DNA from 3 places in the Streptomyces sp. NPDC008317 genome. Region 1 is predicted to be linked to each of the others. Evidence: riboswitches for the same ligand, from Rfam matches in the RefSeq annotation. Region 1 holds a riboswitch; each other region holds the start of a gene.

Region 1 (7,482 bases):
ACCGTCCCCGCGGCCCCGCCGCCGCGGCTGCCGAGGACCCGCGGGCGGCTCCTCGGGCGGCGGGGGCGGCAACAGCAGCCTGCTCGTACGGTTCAGCTCGCCGCTGTCGGCCGCCGCCGGTACCGGCGGCGCGGACGCGGGCATCGGCTCCGACGCGAAGGCCGCCGACGGATAGCGGTGGACGACGCTGGTCGGGTCCTCGGACCCGGCGCCGCTCATCTCGCCGATGGTGTCCGCGGGCTCGCGGTCCAGCTGCGCCGGGGTCAGCGCCGCCCGCACGTCGCGCACCTCGGCCAGCAGGTCCACGGCGTCCGCGGGCCTGCCCCGCGGGTCACGGCAGGCGGCCCGCGCCACCAGGGCGTCCAGCGCGGGTGCCAGACCGGCGACGACCGAGGACGGGGCGGGCACGTCCTCGTTGAGGTGCTGGAACATCACCTGCGCGGGCGTCGTCCCGTCGTACGGCTTGCGGCCGGTCAGCGTCTCGTACAGCACGACCCCGCACGCGTACACATCCGTGCGCTGGTCGACCACGCCGTGCCCGATCTGCTCGGGGGCGAGGTACGAGACGGTGCCCAGCAGCGAGCCGGTCGACGCGCTGGTCTGAGTGTCCACCGCCCTGACCAGGCCGAAGTCGGCGACCTTCACGCGGCCGTCGTCCCCGATCAGCACATTCTCCGGCTTCATGTCGCGGTGGACCAGGCCCGCGCGGTGCGCGGCGCCGAGCGCCGCCAGCACCGGCTCCATGATGTCCAGCGCCGCCCGCGGCTGGAGCGCCCCGCGCTCGCGCACCACGTCGCGCAGCGTGCAGCCGGCCACGTACTCCATGGCCAGATACACGTAGGTGCCGTCGGCGCCCTGGTCGAACATCCCGACGACATTCGGGTGCGCCAGCTTCGCCACGGCTTTGGCCTCGCGGATGAAGCGCTCGACGAAGCCGGTGTCGGTCGCCAGGGCCGGGTGCATCACCTTGAGCGCGAGCACCCGGTCGAGGCGGGTGTCCACGGCCCTGTACACCGTGGCCATCCCCCCGACAGCGATGCGCGCCTCGACCCGGTAACGGCGGTCGAGCGTCTGCCCGACGAGCGGGTCCTGCACGGTCGTGTCCACGATCGCCGATTCTACGAGGCCGGAATGCCCCGAACGGCGCTGCGCGCCCGGTCTGTACCCCACCTGTTGCGTGCCGCAACGCTTCCGTGACCTCCCGTCCCCCTGCCCGGGTCGGCGCCCTTCCCCGGGGCTCCGCCCCTGTACGGCCCTTCACGGAGGGCGGCGGCCCGATCCTTCAAGGGTCGCAGTGGGCACGTCCTGTGCGCGGTGGACGCGGGGCCCCGGGGCCTAGAAGGCGGGGCGTTCGGGGTCGAGGGAGGGGAGACCTTCGGGCGGGGAGGAGGGGAGGGCGAAGTGGCGGCGGGGGATACGCCCGGCACGAAAGGCCAGGCGCCCGGCCGAAACGGCGTGACGCATGCCCTCGGCCATGAGAACCGGCTGCCGCGCCCGCGTGACGGCCGAGGCCAGCATGACGGCGGCGCACCCGAGTTCCATGGCGAGCGCGGCGTCGGACGCCGTCCCCGCCCCGGCGTCGAGGACGACGGGAACACCGGCCCGCTCGGTGATGAGTTGAAAATTGTGCGGGTTGCGGATTCCGAGCCCCGACCCGATCGGCGACCCGAGCGGCATGATCGCCGCGCACCCCACATCCTCCAGCTTCCGCGCCAGCACCGGATCGTCGCTGGTGTACGGCAGCACCGTGAAGCCGTCGTCCACCAACGTCTCGGCGGCGTCGAGGAGTTCGACCGGATCGGGCAGCAACGTCCGCTCGTCCGCGATGACTTCCAGCTTCACCCAGTCGGTGCCGAGGGCCTCACGCGCCAGCCGCGCGGTCAGCACGGCCTCACCGGCCGTGAAGCACCCGGCGGTGTTGGGCAGCACACGGATGCCGTGCCGCCGCAGCACCGACAGCACCGGCCCCTTCGTCGTGGGGTCGAGCCGCCGCATGGCGACGGTGGTCAGCTCCGTACCGGACGCGAGCAGCGCCTGTTCCAGCACCTCCAGGCTCGGCGCCCCGCCGGTCCCCATGATCAGCCGCGAGGAGAAGACGGCGTCCCCGATCCGCAACGGGTCGCTGACGTCGACAGCGGAAGTCGTCATCCCTCAGCCCCCCTGCACGGCGGTGAGGATTTCCACGCGGTCACCGTCGGACAGCGGCGTCGCCGCCCACCGGGTGCGCGGGACGACCGTCTCGTTGAGGGCGGCGGCCACGCCGGAGGCGGCCGGGGTGAGGTCGGCCACCAGGGCGTCGAGGGCGAGGGGCGCGGGCAGGGAGCGGCGCTCGCCGTTCACCAGGACCGTGATCGTCATACGGTCTGCTCCTCACGCGCGGCGGCGGCCGGGGGACCGGATACGGGGAAGACGGGCACCGGGACGGCCGCGAACCGGGAGGCGGCGAACGGCCGCGCGTACGCGGGCAGTTCGTCCGTGACCAGCGCCTCCGCCATGATGTCGCCGGTGATCGGGGTGAGCAGCACGCCGTTGCGGTGGTGGCCGGTGGCCAGCAGCAGGCCGTCCAGCGCGCCGCGGCCGAGGAGCGGGGCGTTGTCCGGGGACCCCGGCCGCAGGCCCGCCAGGGTCTCGGTGAGCGGCAGTTCGGTGATGCCGGGCACCAACTCGTGCGCGTCCCGCAGGAGTTCGTAGACCCCGCCCGCGGTCACCGTGGTGTCCCAGCCCAATTCCTCGCTGGTCGCGCCGAGTACCAGCTCCCCGTTCTCGCGCGGCACCAGGTACACATGGCTGCCGCGTACCACCGCCCGGACCGTACGGGACAGGAACGGCGCGTGGCCCGGCGGGATGCGCAGCCGCAGGATCTGCCCCTTCACCGGCCGTACCGGCGGCAGCGCGGCCTCGGGCACGCCCGCGATCCGGCCGCTGTCGCTGCCCGCGGCCAGCACCGTACGACCGGCCGTGACCGCCGTACCGTCGTCGAGCAGCGCGCCGACGGCCCGGCCGCCCGAGATCTCGACGCGGGCCACCGCCGAGCGGTGCAGGACCACACCGGCCAGCTCCGCGGCCCGCAGCAGCGCCGTGGCGAGACGGCGCGGGTCGACCTGGTGGTCGCCGTCCACCCGCAGTCCGCCGCGGACACCGGGGGCGAGCAGCGGTTCGAGGCGGCGGCAGTCCCGGCCGCTCAGCCACTCCGAGGGCAGGCCCAGCGAGGTCTGGAAGGCGTGCAGATCGCGCAGGTGCGCGCGGTCGTCGGCGTCCAGCGCGACGGTCAGGGTGCCGCAGGCGCGGAAGCCGACGTCGAGGCCGGTCGCCTCGGTCAACTCGGCCACGAAATCCGGGTATCGGCGCGCCGACGCCAGATTGAGGTCCAGCAGCGTCTGCTCGCCGTACTGCGATTCGGTGACCGCGGCCAGCATGCCCGCCGCCACCCGCGCCGCGCCGCCGCCGGGGTCCGGGTCGGCCACGGCGGTCCGCAGGCCGCGCTGCGCCGCCCGCCAGGCGGTGACCAGGCCGATGATGCCGCCGCCCACCACCAGGACGTCGTACGACGCCGCCGCGCGGGAACTCCGCGGCGCGGCCGTCGGAGCCGCCGGTCCGCTCGGCGCCGCCGGTTCAGGTGTACCCATCGAATACCGCCCTCCCTTCGCCGGAATGACCCGGATCAGGTTCGTACGGTCGGCGGCCGTCCAGCCGCCCTCTCAGCCCGGTGCGTCCGGGCTCCCGCGTGTTCTCTGGCCCCGACACCATATCCCCGCCCGCCGCCCGGGGGTGGCCCGGCGTCGTCGGCGGCCCGTACCGACTACCGTGAATCATGTGAACGACGTCGTGATTGTCGGGGCCGGGATGGCCGGGGTGCAGACGGCGGTCTGCCTGCGCGAGCAGGGCTGGCGGGACGGCATCGTGCTGGTCGGCGACGAGCCGCACCCTCCGTACGACCGCCCGCCGCTGTCGAAGGCGGTCCTGCTCGGCACGGCGGGCGAGGACACCGACGTCCGCTTCGACGTCGACTTCGACGCCCTGGACGTGGATCTGCGCCTGGGCGTACGGGCGCAGGGGCTGCGGCCAGGCGACCACGAGGTCGTCACCGACAAGGGCGGCCTGCGCTACGGCCGTCTCGTCGTCGCGACCGGCGCCTACCCCGTGGCCCTGCCCGGCACGGCGGGCCTGCCCGGCGTCCACCTGCTGCGCACCCTGGACGACGCGGCGGCGCTGCGCCCGGTGCTGGACGCCCACAAGGACGTCGTGGTGGTCGGCGCGGGCTGGATCGGCGCCGAATTCGCCACCGCGGCGCGGCAGGCGGGCTGCGAGGTGACCGTCGTGGAGGCCGCGGACCGGCCGCTGTCCGGCGCGCTGCCCGCCACCATCACCGGCCACATGCGGGCCTGGTACGCCGACGCCGGGGTACGGCTGCTCACCGGCACGCCCGTCGCCGAGGTCGAACCCGGCGCCGTGGTGCTCGCCGACGGCACCCGGCTGCCCGCCGCGGCCGTCGTGGTCGGCATCGGCGCCAGGCCCGCCACCGGCTGGCTGGCCGGTTCCGGCGTCGGCCTCGGCCCGGACGGCGCCGTACTCGCCGACGACCGGCTGCGCACCACCGCGTCCGACGTGTACGCCGTCGGCGACTGCGCGTCGTTCCCGTCCGCGCGCTACGGCGAGCGGCTGCTCATCCACCACTGGGACAACGCCGTGCAGGGCCCGCGGACCGCCGCCGCCAACGTCCTCGGCGGCGACGAGGCGTACGACCCGGTGCCGTACTTCTGGTCCGAGCAGTTCGGCCGCTTCGTGCAGTACGCAGGGCACCACACGGGCGCCGACACGATGCTGCTGCGCGGCGACCCGGCGAGCCCGTCCTGGTCGGTGTGCTGGCTGCGCGGCGGCGCCCTGGCCGCGCTGCTGGCCGTGGACCGGCCGCGGGACCTGGCGCAGGCCCGCAAGCTGGTCGCCCGCGCGGCGGTGCTGGACCCGGCGCTCGCCGCCGACCCGGCGGTGCAGCTCAAGTCGGCGGTCCTGCGCTGAGCGGGGCGTCCCGCTAACGGCGCAGTGCCGCAGCGGTTGTCGGCGGCGGGTGGCACCCTTGTCCTGTGACTGTTTTCTCGTCGGTTGACGCACACATTGACGCTCTCGTCCCCTCGTGGCTCACGCTGCCCGAGGTCGCGGAGCGGCTCGGACTCGACATCACCCGGATTCGCCCCCTCATCAAGGAGGGCCAGCTCATCGCGGTCCGCCGCGGTGAGAACAAGGTGCTCATGGTGCCCGCGGACTTCGTCGGCGAAGGCGCCATCACCAAGGGCCTGTCCGGCACGCTCACCGTGCTCAAGGACGACGGGTTCTCGGACGATGAGGCGCTGGAATGGCTCTTCACGCCCGACCCGAGCCTCCCCGGCACCCCCGCCCAGGCACTGCGCGAGAATCGCGGGACCGAGGTGAAGCGCCGAGCGCAGGCGCTCGCCGTGTAACCCGTACGCCTCAGGGGGAACCGCCCGCATGACGACCACCGCCGCCGCCACCGCCGTGGGCACCGCCCGTGACCGGCTCGCCGCCGCCCGGCTCTATCTGTGCACCGACGCCAGGACCGAGCGCGGCGACCTCGCCGAGTTCGCGGACGCGGTACTGAGCGGCGGGGTGGACGTCATCCAGCTCCGGCACAAGGGCATCGAGGCGGGGGCCGAACTGGCGGCCCTCGCCGTCCTCGCCGAGGTCTGCCGCAGGCACGGCAAGCTCCTCGCGGTCAACGACCGCGCCGACGTGGCGCACGCGGCCCGGGCCGACGTCCTGCACCTCGGCCAGGGGGACCTGCCGGTCCCGGCCGCGCGCGCCATCCTCGGCGACGAGGTGCTGATCGGGCGCTCCTGCCATGCCGCTTCCGAGGTGGACGCCGCCGCCGTGGAGCCCGGCGCCGACTACTTCTGCACCGGGCCCGTCTGGCCCACGCCCACCAAGCCGGGGCGTCCCGCCCCGGGGCTCGACCTCGTCCGGCACGCCGCCGGGCTCACGACCGACCGGCCCTGGTTCGCCATCGGCGGCATCTCCCTCGACAACATCGCCCAGGTCCGCGCCGCCGGTGCGCGCCGCGTCGTCGTCGTCCGCGCCCTCACCGAGGCCGCCGATCCCGCCGGTGCGGCCTCCGCCCTCCGCGCCGCCCTCGCCTGACACCTAGGCGGTGAGCATTCCCGGGGCCCGGCCCCTGGACGGTCCTCTCCCGCAGGCGGCAAGCCGGTCTTTTCGGGGCGCGGCCCCGAGGCGGTCTTTCTGCCAGGGCGGCTGGCCGGTCTTTTCAGGGGCGCGGGGAACTGCGCGACCAGCCCCCTACCGGGCTGTCAGCCCGGAAACAACAGCATCTGCCCCGCTGGGGCCGGTTCTCAAAGGCGCGCCACCGCCGTGGCCGAGCGCGCAGTTCCCCGCGCCCCTAAAAAACCCGGCGTGCCGCTCCCGGCAGAGAAACCGCCCGGGCCCGCGCCCCCGGAAAACCCGGCGTGCCGCCCCTGGCAAAGGAACCGCCCGGGGCCGCGCCCCGGGGAAGGCGCGGGCATGGGCGCCAAGCCCACCCGGTGTCCAATCCGTGGACCGCCGGTGGCCAGGAAACGGACGTACGAGGTCATATCGCCCCGTCCGGTTACGGACGGTGGCCAGCCGGGGCTAGCCTTCAAGGCATGGCTTTGGGGACACCTTCCACGCGAACAGACCGGGCGATCACGATCCGTGAGCTCCTGGCGCGGGGCGAGCGCTCGTACTCGTTCGAATTCGCCGCGCCGAGGACGGAGAAGGGCGAGCGGACGCTGTGGAACGCGATCCGCAGGATCGAGGCGGTCGGCCCCACGTTCGTGTCGGTGACCTACGGCGCGGGCGGCTCCTCGCGGGAGGGCACGGTGCGGGCCACGGACCGGATCGTGTCGGACACCACGCTGACCCCGTGCGCGCACCTCACGGCCGTGAACCACTCGGTGGCGGAGCTGCGCAACATCATCGGTCAGTACGCGGACGCCGGAATCCGCAACATCCTGGCTGTGCGCGGAGACCCGCCGGGCGACCCGCTCGCGGAGTGGGTGCCGCACCCGGAGGGCCTGACGTACGCGGCGGAACTGGTCCGGCTGATCAAGGAGTCGGGCGACTTCTGCGTCGGCGTGGCCGCGTTCACCGAGATGCACCCGCGCTCCACCGACCCGGCCGAGGACACCCGGCACTTCCTGGACAAGTGCCGCGCGGGCGCCGACTTCGCCATCACGCAGATGTTCTTCGACGCGGAGGACTACCTGCGGCTGCGCGACCGGGTCGACGCGGCGGGGTGCAGCACCCCGATCATCCCCGAGGTCATGCCGGTCACCAACGTCCGGCAGATCGAGCGTTTCGCCCAGCTCGGCAACGCCCCCTTCCCCTCCGACCTGGCCGAACGCATCCTCGCGGTGCAGGACGACCCGGTCGCGGTCCGGGCGATCGGCATCGAGTTCACCACCGAGATGTGCCGCCGTCTGATGGCGGAGGACA
Region 2 (7,482 bases), on a different contig from region 1:
CCGTCGCGGAAGTCCCCGCCGCCCTGTCCAAGCTGGCCGCCCCCTAGAACGGCTCTCTGACCGAGACGGTCAGCGGTCTTCTTCCCCAACGGGGCGGATCGGTTGTCGTCGGACCACCGGCCGGTGGGGGGTTGCTCGCGCGGTTCCCCGCGCCCCTGAAGGACCGGCCCTAGGGGCGGTGGGGGGCGTCCGCGAGGAGGACGACCTCTTCGGGGGCGAAGGTCACGGCGACCTCGGCGCCGACCTCGGGTGCCGCCCGCCAAGGGCACCCGGCTTCGAGGCGCGGCCCCGCCTCCGGCGCCAGGACGAGCGTGATGTGGTCGCCACGAAAGGTGCGGGCGACGACAGTGCAGCGAAGCCCGGACCCGGGTCCGGTGAGGCGCACCCCGGCGGGCCGGATGAGCAGGTGGCAGGGCCCCTGCGGGGTGCCGGAGGGCACCGGCACCTTCCCCCACGGCGTATCGGCGACGCCACCCCCGACGCTGGCGTCCACGATGTTGTCGAAGCCGAGGAAGCGGGCCACGAAGGGCGACACCGGCCGCTGCCAGACCTCCAGCGGCGTACCGGACTGTGCGATGCGCCCGTCGCGCATCACCACGACCCGGTCCGCGAGGGCGAACGCCTCGCTCTGGTCGTGCGTGACGGCCAGGACCGTCGTCCCCAGGCGACGGAAGAGTTCGCGCAGCTCCACCACGAGCCGTTCGCGCAGCGCCCGGTCGAGCTGTCCCAGCGGCTCGTCGAGCATGAGCAGGCGCGGCTCGGGGGCGAGGGCGCGGGCCAGGGCGACCCGCTGCTGCTCCCCGCCGGAGAGCGTGGCGACGCCGCGCCCGCCCGCGCCGGGCAGCCCGACGAGGTCGAGCAGTTCGCGCACCCGCTCCTCGCGCCGCTCGCGCGGCACCTTGTGCATGCGCGGCCCGAAGGCGACGTTGCCGCCGACGTCGCGCTGCGGAAAGAGCTGGTGGTCCTGGAACATCAGGCCGACGCCGCGCCGGTGCGCGGGAACGCCCGCCTGGTCGGCGCCGTCGAGCAGCACCCGTCCGCCGTCCAGCGGCTGGAGTCCGGCGACGGCCCGCAGCAGCGTGGACTTGCCGCTGCCGCTGGGCCCGAGCACGCACACCGTCTCGTGCGCGGCCACCTCCAGCGTGACGGCGTCCAGCGCGGCCCGCGCGCCGAACCGTACGGTCGCGTCCTCGACTCGCAGCAGCGTCATCAGAACTCCCCGGGTGAGGGGTCGGCGCCCCGGCCGCGCGGGCGCAGATTCTCCAGCACCAGCAGCGACGCGGCGCAGACCAGCATGAGGATGGTGCTCAGTGCCATGGCCTGGCCGTACGTGGACGGGCCCGCGCGGCCGAGCAGGCGGGCGACGGCGACCGGGAGAGTGGGGCTGTCGGGGCGGGCGATGAAGACGGTGGCGCCGAACTCGCCGAGCGACACGGCGAAGGCGAAGCCCGCGGCGACGGCCAGCGCCCGTCCGACGAGCGGGAGTTCGACCTCGCGCCAGACCCGTAGCGGTGACGCGCCGAGCACCGCGGCGGCCTCCCGCAACCGGTCGTCCACGGCGCGCAGCACCGGCAGCATGACGCGTACGACGAACGGCACACCGACCAGCGCCTGGGCGAGCGGCACCAGGATCCAGGAGGACCGCAGGTCGAGCGGCGGCTTGTCGAGGGTGATCAGGAAGCCGAAGCCTACGGTGACGGCGGAGGTGCCGAGCGGCAGCATCAGCAGCGCGTCGAAGCCGCGGACCAGCCGTCCCGCCCTGCGGACCAGGGCCGCGGCGGCGAGCCCGCCGACCGTCAAGGCGATGACGGTGGCGACGGCGGCGTACCGCAGCGAATTCCAGACCGTCTCCAGCGGGGCGACGGTGAAGGTGCCGCCGCTCCGGCCCGAGCCGACGGAGCCGAGCGAGCGGTAGAAGGCGAAGCCGTAGCCGTCGGGGCCGTCCAGCGAGCGGGCGACGAGCACGCCCAGCGGCAGCAGGATCAGCAGCGCGATGACGGCGAGCACTCCGGCGAGCAGCGTCCGCTCCCCCCTGCCGCGCGGCCGGTGCGCGGTGGTGGCCGCGTCGACCAGCCGCAGCGTGGACTCCCGGCGGCGTACGGTCCAGGCGTGCACGGCGAGGATCGCGGCGACGGCGGCGAATTGCAGCAGGGTCAGCACGGCGGCGGTCGGCAGGTCGAGGAGTTCCGCGGTCTGCCGGTAGATCTCCACTTCGAGGGTGGAGTACAGCGGGCCGCCGAGGATCTGGATCACGCCGAAGGAGGTGAAGGTGAACAGGAACACCATCAGCCCGGCGGCGGCCACCGAGGGGCCGAGCGCGGGCAGCGTGACCCGCCGCCAGGCGGCGAGCCGGCTCGCGCCGAGCATCCGCGCGGCCTCTTCCTGGCGCGGGTCGAGCTGCGCCCACAGGCCGCCGACGGTGCGGACGACCACCGCGTAGTTGAAGAAGACGTGCGCGATGAGGATCGCCCACACGGTGGTGTCCAGGCGGACGCCCCACAGCGAGTCGGTGAAGCCGCCGCGGCCGAGCAGCGCGAGGAAGGCCGAACCGGCGACCACGGTCGGCAGCACGAAGGGCACGGTGACGACGGCCCGCAGCAGCCGCTTGCCGGGGAAGTCGAGCCGCGCGAAGACATACGCGCCGGGCAGGGCGACGGCCAGGGTCAGCGCGGTGGACGCGGCGGCCTGCCAGCAGGTGAACCACAGCACGTGCCGGATGGAGCCGTCGCCGAGGACGTCGCCGATCCGGCCGAGCTGCCACCGGCCGCCCTGGTGCAGGCCGCGGCCGACGATGGAGATCACGGGGTAGGCGAAGAACACCCCGAAGAAGGCGGCGGGCACGGCCATCAGGGCGAGTCGGATCGCGGTGCCGCGACCGGGTACGAGCGACCGGCCCCTGCCGCGTACCGCCGATGCCGTGCCGGTCGCGTCCGACGTGCCGGTCGTGTCCGTCGTATCGGCGTGGCCCGACGTATCGGCCGCGTCCGTCTTTTCGGCGCCGGGCGTCACTTGAGGACGATCGACGACCATGCCTTGACCCACTCGTCGCGCTTGGCGGCGATCTTGTCGGGCGCCAGCGTCTTCGGGTCGGTGATCTTCGCGCCGTATGTGGTGAACACCTCGGGCTCGGCGGCGTCCTTGCGCACCGGGTCGACGTACATCTGGAGGGGCATGTCCTCCTGGAACGTCCTGCTCAGCAGGAAGTCGATCAGCGCCTGGCCGCCCGCGGTGTTCTTCGCGCCGTGCAGCAGCCCGGCGAATTCGATCTGCCGGAAGCAGGTGCCGGTGGAGACCCCGGTCGGGGACTGGGCAGGTGCGGGGGTGACGCCCACGACCTCGGCGGGCGGGCTGGACGCGTACGACACGACCAGCGGCTTGTCGCCCTTGGCCTTCTTGCCTGCCGAGGAACCGGAGAAGCGGTCGTTGTACGCCTGCTCCCAACCGTCCACGACCTCGACGCCGTTGGCCTTGAGCTGCTTCCAGTACGACTGCCAGTCGGAGTCCCCGTAGGCGGCGGCGCTGCCGAGCAGGAAGGCCAGACCGGGCGAGGACGTCGCGGCGTTCTCGGTGACCAGCAGGTTCTTGTACTCCGGCTTGACCAGGTCCGCGAAGGTGACGGGCGGGGCCAGCTTGTGCGCGGTGAAGTACGCCCGGTCGTAGTTGACGCAGACGTCACCGGAGTCGATGGGCGTCACCCGGTGCTTGGCCGCGTCGAGTTGGAGGTCGGCGGGCACCTGGTCGAGGCCCTTGGCCGCGTACGGGGTGAACAGGCCGTTGTCGAGCGCGCGGGACAGCAGCGTGTTGTCGACGCCGAAGAAGACGTCGCCCTGCGGGTGGTCCTTGGTGAGGATCGCCTGGTTGACGGCCGCGCCCGCGTCTCCGCCGCGCAGCACCTTGACCGTGTAGCCGGTCTCCTTGGTGAAGTCCTTGAGCACGGCGTCGGACGCCGCGAAGGAGTCGTGGCTGACCAGCGTCACGGTCTTGGACGTGCTGCCGCCGCTGGTCTTGGTGCCGCCCGAGTCGCTGCCGCACGCGGCGAGCGCGGTGGCGCCGACCGTGGCCAGGACGAGCGCGCCGATGGCACGCCGACGGATGGTGTTCATCTGTGCAGACTCCCTACGCCGGTATGACCCGGATCAGGTCCGAGGGTCTGCGGTCTCGTGGGCCGCACTCTCAGCGCCGTCTCAGGCGCTCCCCTGTCGGAATGTTCACTTGTACGTACTTGTGTGATTGCACGAGCACGATAGCAGCAGGTGCGAAAGGGCTGGTCAGCGCCGGGCCCTTAACGCGCCCGGCGCCTCAGCGCTCCGAGGCCGCGAGCTGGCCGCACGCGCCGTCGATCTCCTGGCCGCGGGTGTCCCGCACGGTCACGGGCACGCCGTGGGACTCGAGCGCGGCGACGAACGCCCGCTCGTCCTCCGGCCGGGAGGCCGTCCACTTGGAGCCGGGCGTGGGGTTGAGCGGGATCAGATTGACGTGCACCCGGTGGTTCTTCAGCATCCGGCCGAGCCGGTCCGCGCGCCACGCCTGGTCGTTGATGTCCCGGATCAGCGCGTACTCGATGGAGATCCGGCGGCCGGAGACCTCGGCGTAGTGCCAGGCCGCGTCCAGCACCTCGCGGACCTTCCAGCGGGTGTTGACCGGCACCAGGGTGTCGCGCAGCTCGTCGTCGGGCGCGTGCAGCGAGACCGCGAGGCGGCACTTCAGCCCCTCGTCGGCGAACCGGTAGATCGCCGGGACCAGGCCGACCGTGGAGACGGTGATGCCGCGCTGCGACAGGCCGAGGCCGTCCGGCTCGGGGTCGGTGAGGCGGCGGATCGCGCCGATCACGCGCTTGTAGTTGGCCAGCGGCTCGCCCATCCCCATGAAGACGATGTTCGACAGCCGCGCGGGCCCCCCGGGCACCTCGCCGTCGCGCAGGCTCTTCATGCCCGCGACGATCTGGTGCACGATCTCGGCGGTGGACAGATTCCGGTCGAGACCGGCCTGCCCGGTCGCGCAGAACGGGCAGTTCATGCCGCAGCCCGCCTGCGAGGAGATGCACATCGTGACCCGGTCCGGGTACCGCATCAGCACCGACTCGACGAGCGTCCCGTCGAACAGCTTCCACAGCGTCTTACGGGTGTCCCCGTCGTCGCACGACGCGTGCCGCACCACCGTCATCAGCTCCGGCAGCAGGTCCTCCGCCAGCTTCCCCCGCGCCGCGGCCGGAATGTCCGTCCACGCCGCCGGATCGTCGGCGTACCGCGCGAAGTAGTGCTGCGACAGTTGCTTCGCCCGGAACGGCTTCTCCCCGAGCGCGGCCACCGCCTCCCGCCGCTCGACGGGAGTGAGGTCGGCAAGGTGCCGCGGCGGCTTCTTGGCCCCACGCGGCGCGGCAAAAGTGAGTTCTCCGGGTACAGGCATGATCTGACAAGTGTCGCAGATCGAAATGGGTCGGCCGGTCGCCCGCTGGTCCGGGGCTGTCGCTCGGGCGGCGGGCCGTCCGGGGGGTCAGCCGGTGCCGACGAAGACGGCCAGGAGGAGCCAGACGACGGGGGCGGTGGGGAGCAGGGAGTCGAGGCGGTCCATGATGCCGCCGTGGCCCGGCAGGAGGGTGCCCATGTCCTTGATGCCGAGGTCGCGCTTGATCATGGATTCGCCGAGGTCGCCGAGGGTGGCGCTGACGGCGGCGGCGAGGCCGAGGAGGAGGCCCTGCCACCAGCGGCCGTCGTCGATGACGTACTGCATGAGCAGGGCGCCCGCGACCATGGCGAAGGAGATCGCGCCGAGCAGGCCCTCGCGGGTCTTGCCGGGGCTGATGCGGGGCGCGAGCCTGTGCTTGCCGAAGCGCCAGCCGACGGCGTAGGCGCCGGTGTCGCTGATCACGGTGAGCAGCAGGAAGACCAGGACGCGGCGCGGGCCGTCGTCGGCGGCGAGCATCATGACCACGAAGGTGGCCAGGAAGGGCACGTAGAAGGCGGCGAAGACGCCGGCGGTGACGTCGCGCAGGTAGTTCTCGGGCGGCTCCGTCATGCGCCACACGAGGATGGCGAGCGCGGTGAGGGCCATCGCCACCCAGGCGCCGTCCGCGCCGCGCAGATACCCGGCGATGATCATCGCCGTACCGCCGGCCGCGATCGGGATCAGCGGGGCGCGGATGCCCTTGCGCTCCGCCAGCCGCGAGGTCAGCTCCCAGACGCCGACGGCGGCGGCGACGACCACGACGCCGACGAACACCGCCTTCACGATGAAGAGCGAGGCGACGATGACCGCGCCGAGGCCGAGGCCGACCCCTATCGCCGCGCGCAGATTCCGCCCTGCGGACTTCTTCGCGGGGGGCTGCGGCGGCGGTGTCGGCTCCGGGGCGGTTGGCATAGGAGGAGTCTTCCTGCCGCGCCCGGAATCGGGTGCGGAACCCGCCGGATAGATGATCGTGTCATCCGCAATCGAGCCGTCGGCCGCGCCGTTGGTGACCGTGTCCTCGGGCGCTCCCCAGTGACCGGCGCGTGGCGAAGCGCCCCAGGAAGAGTCGTTCACTGAGCTTCGCCTCGCGTCGTCGTGTGTCGGCCGGGAAGGGCTGAGGGCGGGATCGTGCATACGGTCGTACTGCCGGTGTCCGGACGGGCGTCAGGAACGGTGCCAGGACGGGCGTGTCCGGACGGGCGTGTCCGGACGGGCGTGTCCGGACGGGCGTGTCCGGACGGACTGAGATGTCCGGGGCGGTGTTTCCGGGGCGGGCCCGGGGGCCCGGCCCGGTCAGACCTCCAGCAGCTCGGCTTCCTTGTGCTTGAGCAGCTCGTCGACCTGGGCGACGTACTTCGACGTCGTGTCGTCCAGCTCCTTCTCCGCGCGGCGCACCTCGTCCTCGCCCGACTCGCCGTCCTTGACGAGCTTGTCGAGGGTCTCCTTGGCCTTGCGGCGGACGCTGCGGATCGAGATCTTGGCGTCCTCGCCCTTGGTCTTGGCGACCTTGATGTACTCCCGGCGCCGCTCCTCGGTGAGCTGCGGGAACGCCACCCGGATGATCCGGCCGTCGTTGCTCGGGTTGACGCCGAGGTCGGAGTTGCGGATCGCCTCCTCGATGTTGCGCAGACTGCTGCTGTCGAAGGGGGTGATCACCGCCATCCGCGGCTCGGGCACCGCGAACGAGGCGAGCTGGTTGATCGGGGTGGGCGCGCCGTAGTACTCGGCCACGATCTTGTTGAACATCGCGGGGTGCGCCCGGCCGGTACGGATCGCCGCGAAGTCCTCCTTGGCGACGACGACGGCCTTCTCCATCTTCTCCTCGGCCTCGAGGAGGGTCTCTTCAATCACCATGTGCTCCTGGTATTCAGAAGGCGGAGCCTGACGGTCGGGCCCCTGCGCGCGTCTTTCCTGCACGGTGTCCGACCGGCAGCCTGTTGTCCATCCCCGGACCGGGCGAACCGGGACGTGTCACCACCCGGCGCTCGGGCGGTCATTAAGCCCTGGAGCCCCGGTCGTTGACCAGCGTGCCGATCT
Region 3 (7,482 bases), on a different contig from region 1:
AGCAAGAGACCGGACAAGTACCGGACGGAGTCCGGACAAGGGGAGTACGCGATGAAGGTGTTCCGGCTGGACGACCTGGACGCGGAGCGGGCCGCCAACGAGGGGGCGTATCTCCGTTTCCTGCGCGAACGCACCATGTCGGCCGGGCTCTACGCGCTCAAGGCCGGGGAGAACGACCCCCAGCAGCCGCACGCCCAAGACGAGATCTACCTGGTGGTCAGCGGCCGGGCGGCGATCACCGTGGGGGAGGAGACGACCACCGTGGGTCGCGGCAGCGTCGTCTACGTACCGGCCGGGACCCCGCACCGCTTCCACCACATCACCGAGGACCTCAGGGTCATGGTGGTCTTCTCACCCCCGGAGCCCTAAGGGTGCGTTCAGGGTCGTATCCGGCCTCCTGGCCCTCCGCCGCAGGCATCGGTGGCCCTACAGTCGAAGTATCGGCGGAACACCGCCAGGACCCGAGAAGGAGAAGGAGACCGAGGACATCATGGAGAAGCTGCTGAAGGGCCTGCCGTGGTGGGTGAAGTGGGTGGCCATCCCGGTCATCGCGCTGATCGTCTTCGGCTCGCTGATCGCCAGCCTGGTGAGCATCGTCTTCGGACTGCTCTTCAAGGTGATCGTGTTCGTGGTCCTGGTCGGGGCGCTGGTGCTGGTCGTCAAGCGGGTCACCGGCGGCGGTGGCTCCTCCGGGTCGGGGCGGGACTGGTAGGTCCGGCGGGGCCGGTCGCGCCCTTGCCGCCGTTGTCGTCACCGTTCTTGCCGCCGCTCCTCTCGTGCCGGTCGGCGCTGACCACCAGCGCCGCCAGGGCCGTGGTCAGCGGCACCGAGGCGACCAGGCCGATGCTGCCCACCAGGGTGCGGACGATCTCCTCCGCCACCAGTTCGCTGCTGGCCACCCGCAGGACGCCGCTGCGCGCGATCGAGAAGAGCAGCAGCAGCGGCAGCGCGGCGCCCGCGTACGCCATCACCAAGGTGTTGACCACCGAGGCGATGTGGTCGCGGCCGATCCGCATTCCGGCGCCGTAGAGTTTGCGCCAATTCGCGCCGGGATCGGCGTCCTTCAGCTCCCACACCGCCGAGGTCTGGGTGACGGTGACGTCGTCGAGCACGCCGAGCGAGCCGATGATGACGCCCGCGAGCAGGACGCCCTTGATCTCGATGCCGGGATAGAGGCTGTGGATCACGCCCGTCTCGTCCGAGGTGTTGCCGGTCAGCCGCGCCCAGTCGATGAAGACCGAGCCCAGGACGCCGATCAGCAGCAGTGAGCAGAGCGTGCCGAGGACGGCCACCGAGGTGCGGGCGTTGACGCCGTGGCACATGTACAGCGCGATGAGCATGATGGCGCTGCCGCCGACCACCGCCACCAGCAGTGGATTGTCGCCGCGGAGGATGGCCGGAAGGATGAAGAGGGTCAAGATCCCGAACGAGACGATCAGTGCGATCAGGGCCATCAGACCGCGCAGCCGTCCGACGACGATCACCGCGACCGCGAAGATCCCGGCGAGCAGCGCGAGCGGGAAGCCGCGGTCCACGTCGGTGACCGAATAGCGCAGCCCGGCGGGGGCGTTGGGCGCGTACGCGAGGACCACGCCCTCGCCCTTGGTGTAGCGGCGGGACTGGTCGGGGTGCACGATCTCGGTGAAGGTCGTCCCCTTGTCGGGCCCCGACTCGACCTCGATGGTGGCCTTCTGGCACGTGTCGCTCGCGGCCGACGACGACTGGCCCGGGTTCTCCGCCTTGCAGGACACGTCGACCAGTCGCACCACCTTGCCCTGCCGGGTCTGCTGGTCGAAGCCGACGCCGCTGCGGGCGTGTTGGGGCGCGCCGCCCGGCCACAGCACGATCAGGCCGACGACGACGGCGGCGGCGAAGGGGACCAGGATCGCGGCGATGACCTTGCGCAGGTGCTGGGAGACCGGCGGCACGGGGCCGTGACCGTGGCCATGACTGTGGCTGTGTCCGTGACTGTGCCCGTGGCTCGCGCCGGGGCCGGGGCCGGGGCCGGGGCCAGGGCCGTGGCCGGGTCCGGGGCCGGGACTTGGGCTCTGCGGGGGCTCTTCCACGGGCTGATCATCGCAAGATCCCTGGTGCCTGTCCTCGCCGAACCGCTACCGTGGGGGCACCTTTGCAAACGCGGGAGCTCGGAGCACCGGGCTGAGAGGGCGCTGAACCTGTTGCCGGCACGGCATGACCGCCGGGACGAACGCTGCGCCGACCGCTGAACCTGTTACCGGGTAATGCCGGCGTAGGGAGTGGGTCTCATGACCATGCAGGACGCGCACACGCCTGGATCCGACGGGGACGAATCCGCCCGTACGGAGTCGGTCGGCTCGAATCGTACGGAAGCGGAGGGCTCGATCCGTACGGAGTCGGCCGCCTCGAATCGTATGGAGTCGGCCGCCTCGAACGGTACGGAAGCGGACGGCTCGAACCGTACCGAAGTGGACGGTCCCGTACGGGACATCGGCTGGCACAAGTCGTACGTCGTCGGATCGCGGCCGGACCTGCGGGTGCCGGTCCGGCAGGTGCACCTCACCAATGGGAACGACGTGACGCTGTACGACACGTCGGGCCCGTACACCGATCCGTCCGTGGAGACGGACGTCCGGCGCGGGCTCGCCCCGCTCCGGGAGCACTGGATCATCGCGCGCGGCGACACCGAGGAGTACCCGGGACGGCCGGTCCGCCCCGAGGACGACGGCCTCAAGCACACCTCGCCGCGCGGCGGGCTCCGCAATCTCGACGCGGTCTTCCCCGGCCGCCCCCGGCTCCCCCGCCGGGGCCGTACCGGGACGCCGGTCACCCAACTCGCCTACGCCAGGCGGGGCGAGATCACGCCGGAGATGGAGTACGTCGCGCTGCGCGAGAACGTCCCGTCCGAGATCGTCCGGGACGAGATCGCCGCGGGGAGGGCCGTACTGCCCGCCAACATCAACCACCCGGAGATCGAGCCGATGATCATCGGCAAGCGGTTCCTGGTGAAGGTCAACGCCAACATCGGCAATTCGGCGGTCACTTCCTCCATCGAGGAGGAGGTCGACAAGATGACCTGGGCCACCCGCTGGGGCGCCGACACGGTCATGGACCTGTCCACCGGCCGCAACATCCACACCACCCGCGAGTGGGTGCTGCGCAACTCCCCCGTCCCCATCGGCACCGTCCCGCTCTACCAGGCGCTGGAGAAGGTCGACGGCCGCGCGGAAGAGCTGAGTTGGGACGTCTACCGCGACACCGTCATCGAACAGGCCGAGCAGGGCGTCGACTACATGACGGTGCACGCGGGCGTGCTGCTCCGCTACGTCCCGCTGACCGCCCGCCGCAAGACCGGCATCGTCTCGCGCGGCGGCTCGATCATGGCCGCGTGGTGCCTGGCGCACCACCAGGAGAGCTTCCTCTACACGCACTTCGAGGAGCTGTGCGAGATCCTGGCCGCGTACGACGTCACGTACTCGCTCGGCGACGGCCTGCGCCCCGGCTCCATCGCGGACGCCAACGACGAGGCGCAGTTCGCCGAACTGCGCACTCTCGGCGAGCTGAACACCGTCGCCAAGCGGCACCAGGTGCAGACGATGATCGAGGGCCCCGGGCACGTGCCCATGCACAAGATCAAGGAGAACATCGACCTCCAGCAGGAGATCTGCGAAGAGGCCCCGTTCTACACGCTCGGCCCGCTCACCACCGACATCGCCCCCGCCTACGACCACATCACCTCCGGCATCGGCGCCGCGATGATCGCCTGGTGGGGCACCGCGATGCTCTGCTACGTCACCCCCAAGGAACACCTCGGGCTGCCCGACCGCGACGACGTCAAGACCGGTGTGATCACCTACAAGATCGCCGCCCACGCCGCCGACCTCGCCAAGGGGCACGAGGGCGCCCAGGCGTGGGACGACGCCCTCTCCGACGCGCGCTTCGAATTCCGCTGGGAAGACCAGTTCAACCTCGCCCTCGACCCCGCCACCGCCCGCGCCTTCCACGACGAGACGCTCCCCGCCGAGCCCGCCAAGACCGCCCACTTCTGCTCCATGTGCGGCCCGAAATTCTGCTCGATGAAGATCTCCCACGACATCCGCCGCGACCACGGCGGCCCAGTAGCCCCCGCCTCCGCCTCCGCCTCCGAGGCCGAGCTGGGCATGGCCCAGAAGTCCCGCGAGTTCGCCGCCGCCGGCAACCGCGTGTACCTGCCGCTGGCGGACTGACACCCGAGGGCCCCGGCACCCCGGTGCCGGGGCCCTCACCCCAGATACGGCCGCTCCCGTCCCTCCAGAAAGTGACCGACCCTGAGCCGCTGCGTGTGATGCATCGGCAGCTCGTCCACCTCCCCGGCCGCGACGAAGCGCACTTCCGTGGACTCGTCCGAGACGGCCAGCTCCCCGCCGGTGACCCGGGCGGTGAAGCAGACGTTGAACTGTCGGCGTACCTCCCCGTCCGTGTACGCGATCACGTGGCGCGGATCGGTGTACGTGCCGACGAGCCCGGTGATCTCCACGTCCAGGCCGGTCTCCTCCTTGACCTCGCGCACCGCCGTGCCGGGCAGGGAATCGGTCATCTCCATGCCGCCCCCGGGCAGCGCCCACAAGCCGTTGTCGCGGCGCCGCTGGAGCAGGATGCGACCCTGCTCGTCGGTGACGACGGCAGACGCGGCGACGACGAGACTGTTCGGTGCGGGAGCGTCCGGATCGTCGTAGAACTCGGTGCGTGCCATGGCGTCAGTGTTCCCGAGGCGCGGGCTGCGCCGTGGCCCATACGGCGTCGAAGCTGTCGGCGTAGGTGTCGAACAGGCTGCCGTCGCCGTGCTGCCGCAGGTGCCAGACGGCCCTGCGTGCCACGGTTCGGCTGGTGCGGGACCGTCCCGAGGCGGGACACCTGGCCGGGAGGGGGCGGGACAGCGGAGGGGGTCTCGTACGGTTGTGCGCGTGATGCTGATCGCAGGCGAACCGCGCAGACTCGGAGTTCCCTCGTCCGAGGCGCGGCTCAGGTTCGAAGAGGGTCCCAGGCGGGCGGGGGCGGGGGCCGGTCTCAGACTTCTGGCGCTCGACGGTGAGCCGGCGTTCGAGCGCAGCTTCTGGTGCGGGACGTGCGGGCTGCTCTTCCGGCGGCTTGAGGGTGCCCAGGGGACGCTGTCGCCGGAGGGCGTACGGGACCGTCTCGCCGGCCACCTCACGGATGTGGACGACGGCGTCCTCCAGGCGTTCGGCTCCTTGCTGCCGGAAGGCGACTACCGCCCCTTGCTGCTTCGCATCGAGCCGAGCCTGGTCTTTCCCGGCAAGGAAGGTGACTACTTCAGCGGCGAGAAGGTCGCCACATGGGGCATCGACGGGTTCTGGGGCCTCCCGGACCACCCGTGCACGCCGTATTTCCGTACGTTCGAGACACCGGTCGACAACGAGGCGCATTTCTACGAGTTCGTCGTGCCGATGGTGCCGCCGTCCTGGAACGAACGGGAGCGGGTGGCGGACTACGCCGAGCGGTTGGGAGGCGGAGCGGTACCGACGGCGGTGGCGGTGTCGACTCTGGACCGCTGCATGCCCGCGATGAACACCGGGGCGACCGACTACTACGAGCACTGGGGGCTTACGCATTTCCTGCTCGACGGCCACCACAAAATGGAGGCCGCGGCATCGACCGGGCGGCCTCTGCAACTTCTGTCCCTCTTGGCCATCGGCGAGGGCTTGAGCGAGGACGACGACCATCGCAGGCTGCTCGGATTGCGCACTCAGCAGCGCCAAGAACGCGGTGCTCGCTGATCGCCGGCACCTGCGGCCGGTGAAGACCTGGTGGACGGGCTGTTGGGGGAAAAGGGGGGTGGGGGAGAATCGGGCGGGTCGGGTGGTGGGTGGGGAAGAGGGCAGGGGATGGGGCAGGCGAGGGGTGAGGGGCGGGATATCGAGTCCGCCGTCGTGATCTATACGGCGGTGGCGAACGGCGGTGGGGCTCCGTACGCGGGGCTGGCGGGGCTGGTGGGGCTGGACGAGGGGCGGCTGGAGTCGGGGCTGCGGACCTTGAAGGGCATGGGGCTGGTCCGGCTGGTGGAGGGGCGGGTCGAGACCGTCGACCCGGACGCCGCGCTGGCGGTGGCGATGGACACGTATCTGGGCACGGCCGCGGCGCAGTTGCGGAACGCGGCGGAGCTCAGCGAGACGACGCAGGCGCTGCTGACGGTGTTCCGGCCGGCGGCGGCGCGGCTCCAGGAGCAGGTGGTCGTCCAGAACTTCGAGGACCTGGAGACCCGGCTGAGCGCGCTGGCCGACATCGACGCCACCGCGCGGGAGTCCGTGGACTCGCTGCACCCGGGCCCGATGCCGCAGGACATGGCGGTGCTGGAGCACTCCCTGGCCGGGGACGCGGCGATGGTACGGCGCGGGGTGCGGGTCCGCGCCCTGTACCCGCGCTCGCTGCTCCAGATCCCGAAGTACAGCAAGTATCTGAACGACCTGACCGACGTGGGCGTCGGCGTCCGGCTGATCGACCACGGCCCGCACGACCTGCTGGTGGTGGACCGGCACACCGTCGTCCTGCCGGGCGTCCCGCACGTACGGTCGTCGATGACGCTGGTGCGCGGCGCGGTGCTGGCCCGCTCGTACGTCTCGGTCTACGAGGACTACTGGCTGCGGGCGAAGCCGATGCCGCACATGGCGCGCGGCGGTCAAGCCACCCCCGCCCCCGACAGCGACGACGACCCCGGCGCCGCCACGGACTTCACCGACCAGGAGCGGACCATCATCCGGCTGATGGCCAACGGCTACAGTGACGACCGCATCGCCAGGACGCTGGGCGTCGCCCGGCGCACCGTGCAGCGCGTGATGACCAAGCTGATGGAACGGCTCCAGGTCTCCAGCCGCTTCGAGGTCGGCCTGAAGCTGGCCCGGCTGCTCGACCCGGACGACCTCTGACCCGGCCGCACCGTACCCCGCGGGCCGCACCGTACGGCCGTGCGCCGCCGTCCATCCACCGCATCCGGGACGCCCACCGCACCCGGGACACCCACCGCACCCGCGTGACCACCGCATCCGCGCGACCACCCCACCGGACTGGTGAACCAGCACACCACCCCACCACCCCACCACCGAAGTGTGTCGCACTTGGGACAGTGCCCGATGTGGACAAGGCGATTCCGGCGGCTCGCGAGCATCCCCGCTTAGCATGAGCGGGGGCGCGAAATCGCAGGCCGCGGACGCCGGGTGACCCCTCACCCCCAAGGACGCGGCAGCCGAGAAGATCCGGGGGACAAGCCATGGACCGTCGTTCCGACGAGGACCCACCGCTGATCCAGGAGTTCCTGCGCGAGGCCCGCAGAAATTTCGTGGGCGAACCCGAGCCCATCACGGGCCACAACGGTTACCGCCCGCCGGGCCTGAGCCAGCACGCGGTGGCCCAGCGCCTGGGCATATCACCGCGCCTCTACCAGGACTGGGAGGGCTGCGGACGCCCCATCCCCGCCCACCGCCTCGACAGCCTCGCCAACGCGCTGCGGCTGGA

The links. A riboswitch is a leader RNA that binds a small molecule or an ion and turns the genes downstream of it on or off. The one in region 1 is predicted to bind thiamine pyrophosphate.
Region 2: it holds a riboswitch for thiamine pyrophosphate, as region 1 does, so the genes downstream of both, ACFY9V_RS13795 (thiamine ABC transporter substrate-binding protein) here and thiO (glycine oxidase ThiO) in region 1, are expected to answer to the same signal.
Region 3: it holds a riboswitch for thiamine pyrophosphate, as region 1 does, so the genes downstream of both, thiC (phosphomethylpyrimidine synthase ThiC) here and thiO (glycine oxidase ThiO) in region 1, are expected to answer to the same signal.

What each region holds. Positions count from the first base shown of each region.
Region 1 covers NZ_JBIBFQ010000002.1:288,858-296,339, reverse strand. Annotated here, with positions in the region: gene pknB (Stk1 family PASTA domain-containing Ser/Thr kinase) at 1-1,107, opposite strand, end outside; gene ACFY9V_RS06380 (thiazole synthase) at 1,336-2,148, opposite strand; gene thiS (sulfur carrier protein ThiS) at 2,152-2,358, opposite strand; gene thiO (glycine oxidase ThiO) at 2,355-3,626, opposite strand; TPP riboswitch at 3,622-3,734, opposite strand; gene ACFY9V_RS06365 (FAD-dependent oxidoreductase) at 3,844-5,016, shown strand; gene ACFY9V_RS06360 (Rv2175c family DNA-binding protein) at 5,082-5,456, shown strand; gene thiE (thiamine phosphate synthase) at 5,485-6,150, shown strand; gene metF (methylenetetrahydrofolate reductase [NAD(P)H]) at 6,651-7,482, shown strand, end outside.
Region 2 covers NZ_JBIBFQ010000004.1:85,676-93,157, forward strand. Annotated here, with positions in the region: gene ACFY9V_RS13780 (LOG family protein) at 1-47, shown strand, start outside; gene ACFY9V_RS13785 (ATP-binding cassette domain-containing protein) at 170-1,210, opposite strand; gene ACFY9V_RS13790 (iron ABC transporter permease) at 1,210-2,847, opposite strand; gene ACFY9V_RS13795 (thiamine ABC transporter substrate-binding protein) at 3,006-4,103, opposite strand; TPP riboswitch at 4,097-4,208, opposite strand; gene rlmN (23S rRNA (adenine(2503)-C(2))-methyltransferase RlmN) at 4,300-5,406, opposite strand; gene ACFY9V_RS13805 (phosphatidate cytidylyltransferase) at 5,494-6,519, opposite strand; gene frr (ribosome recycling factor) at 6,739-7,296, opposite strand; gene pyrH (UMP kinase) at 7,442-7,482, opposite strand, start outside.
Region 3 covers NZ_JBIBFQ010000001.1:611,348-618,829, forward strand. Annotated here, with positions in the region: gene ACFY9V_RS02520 (cupin domain-containing protein) at 52-369, shown strand; gene ACFY9V_RS02525 (DUF5326 family protein) at 491-712, shown strand; gene ACFY9V_RS02530 (YibE/F family protein) at 669-2,066, opposite strand; TPP riboswitch at 2,127-2,272, shown strand; gene thiC (phosphomethylpyrimidine synthase ThiC) at 2,391-4,202, shown strand; gene ACFY9V_RS02540 (NUDIX domain-containing protein) at 4,238-4,708, opposite strand; partial or broken gene ACFY9V_RS02545 (XRE family transcriptional regulator) at 4,713-4,817, opposite strand; gene ACFY9V_RS02550 (hypothetical protein) at 4,923-5,750, shown strand; gene ACFY9V_RS02555 (LuxR C-terminal-related transcriptional regulator) at 5,859-6,896, shown strand; gene ACFY9V_RS02560 (helix-turn-helix domain-containing protein) at 7,238-7,482, shown strand, end outside.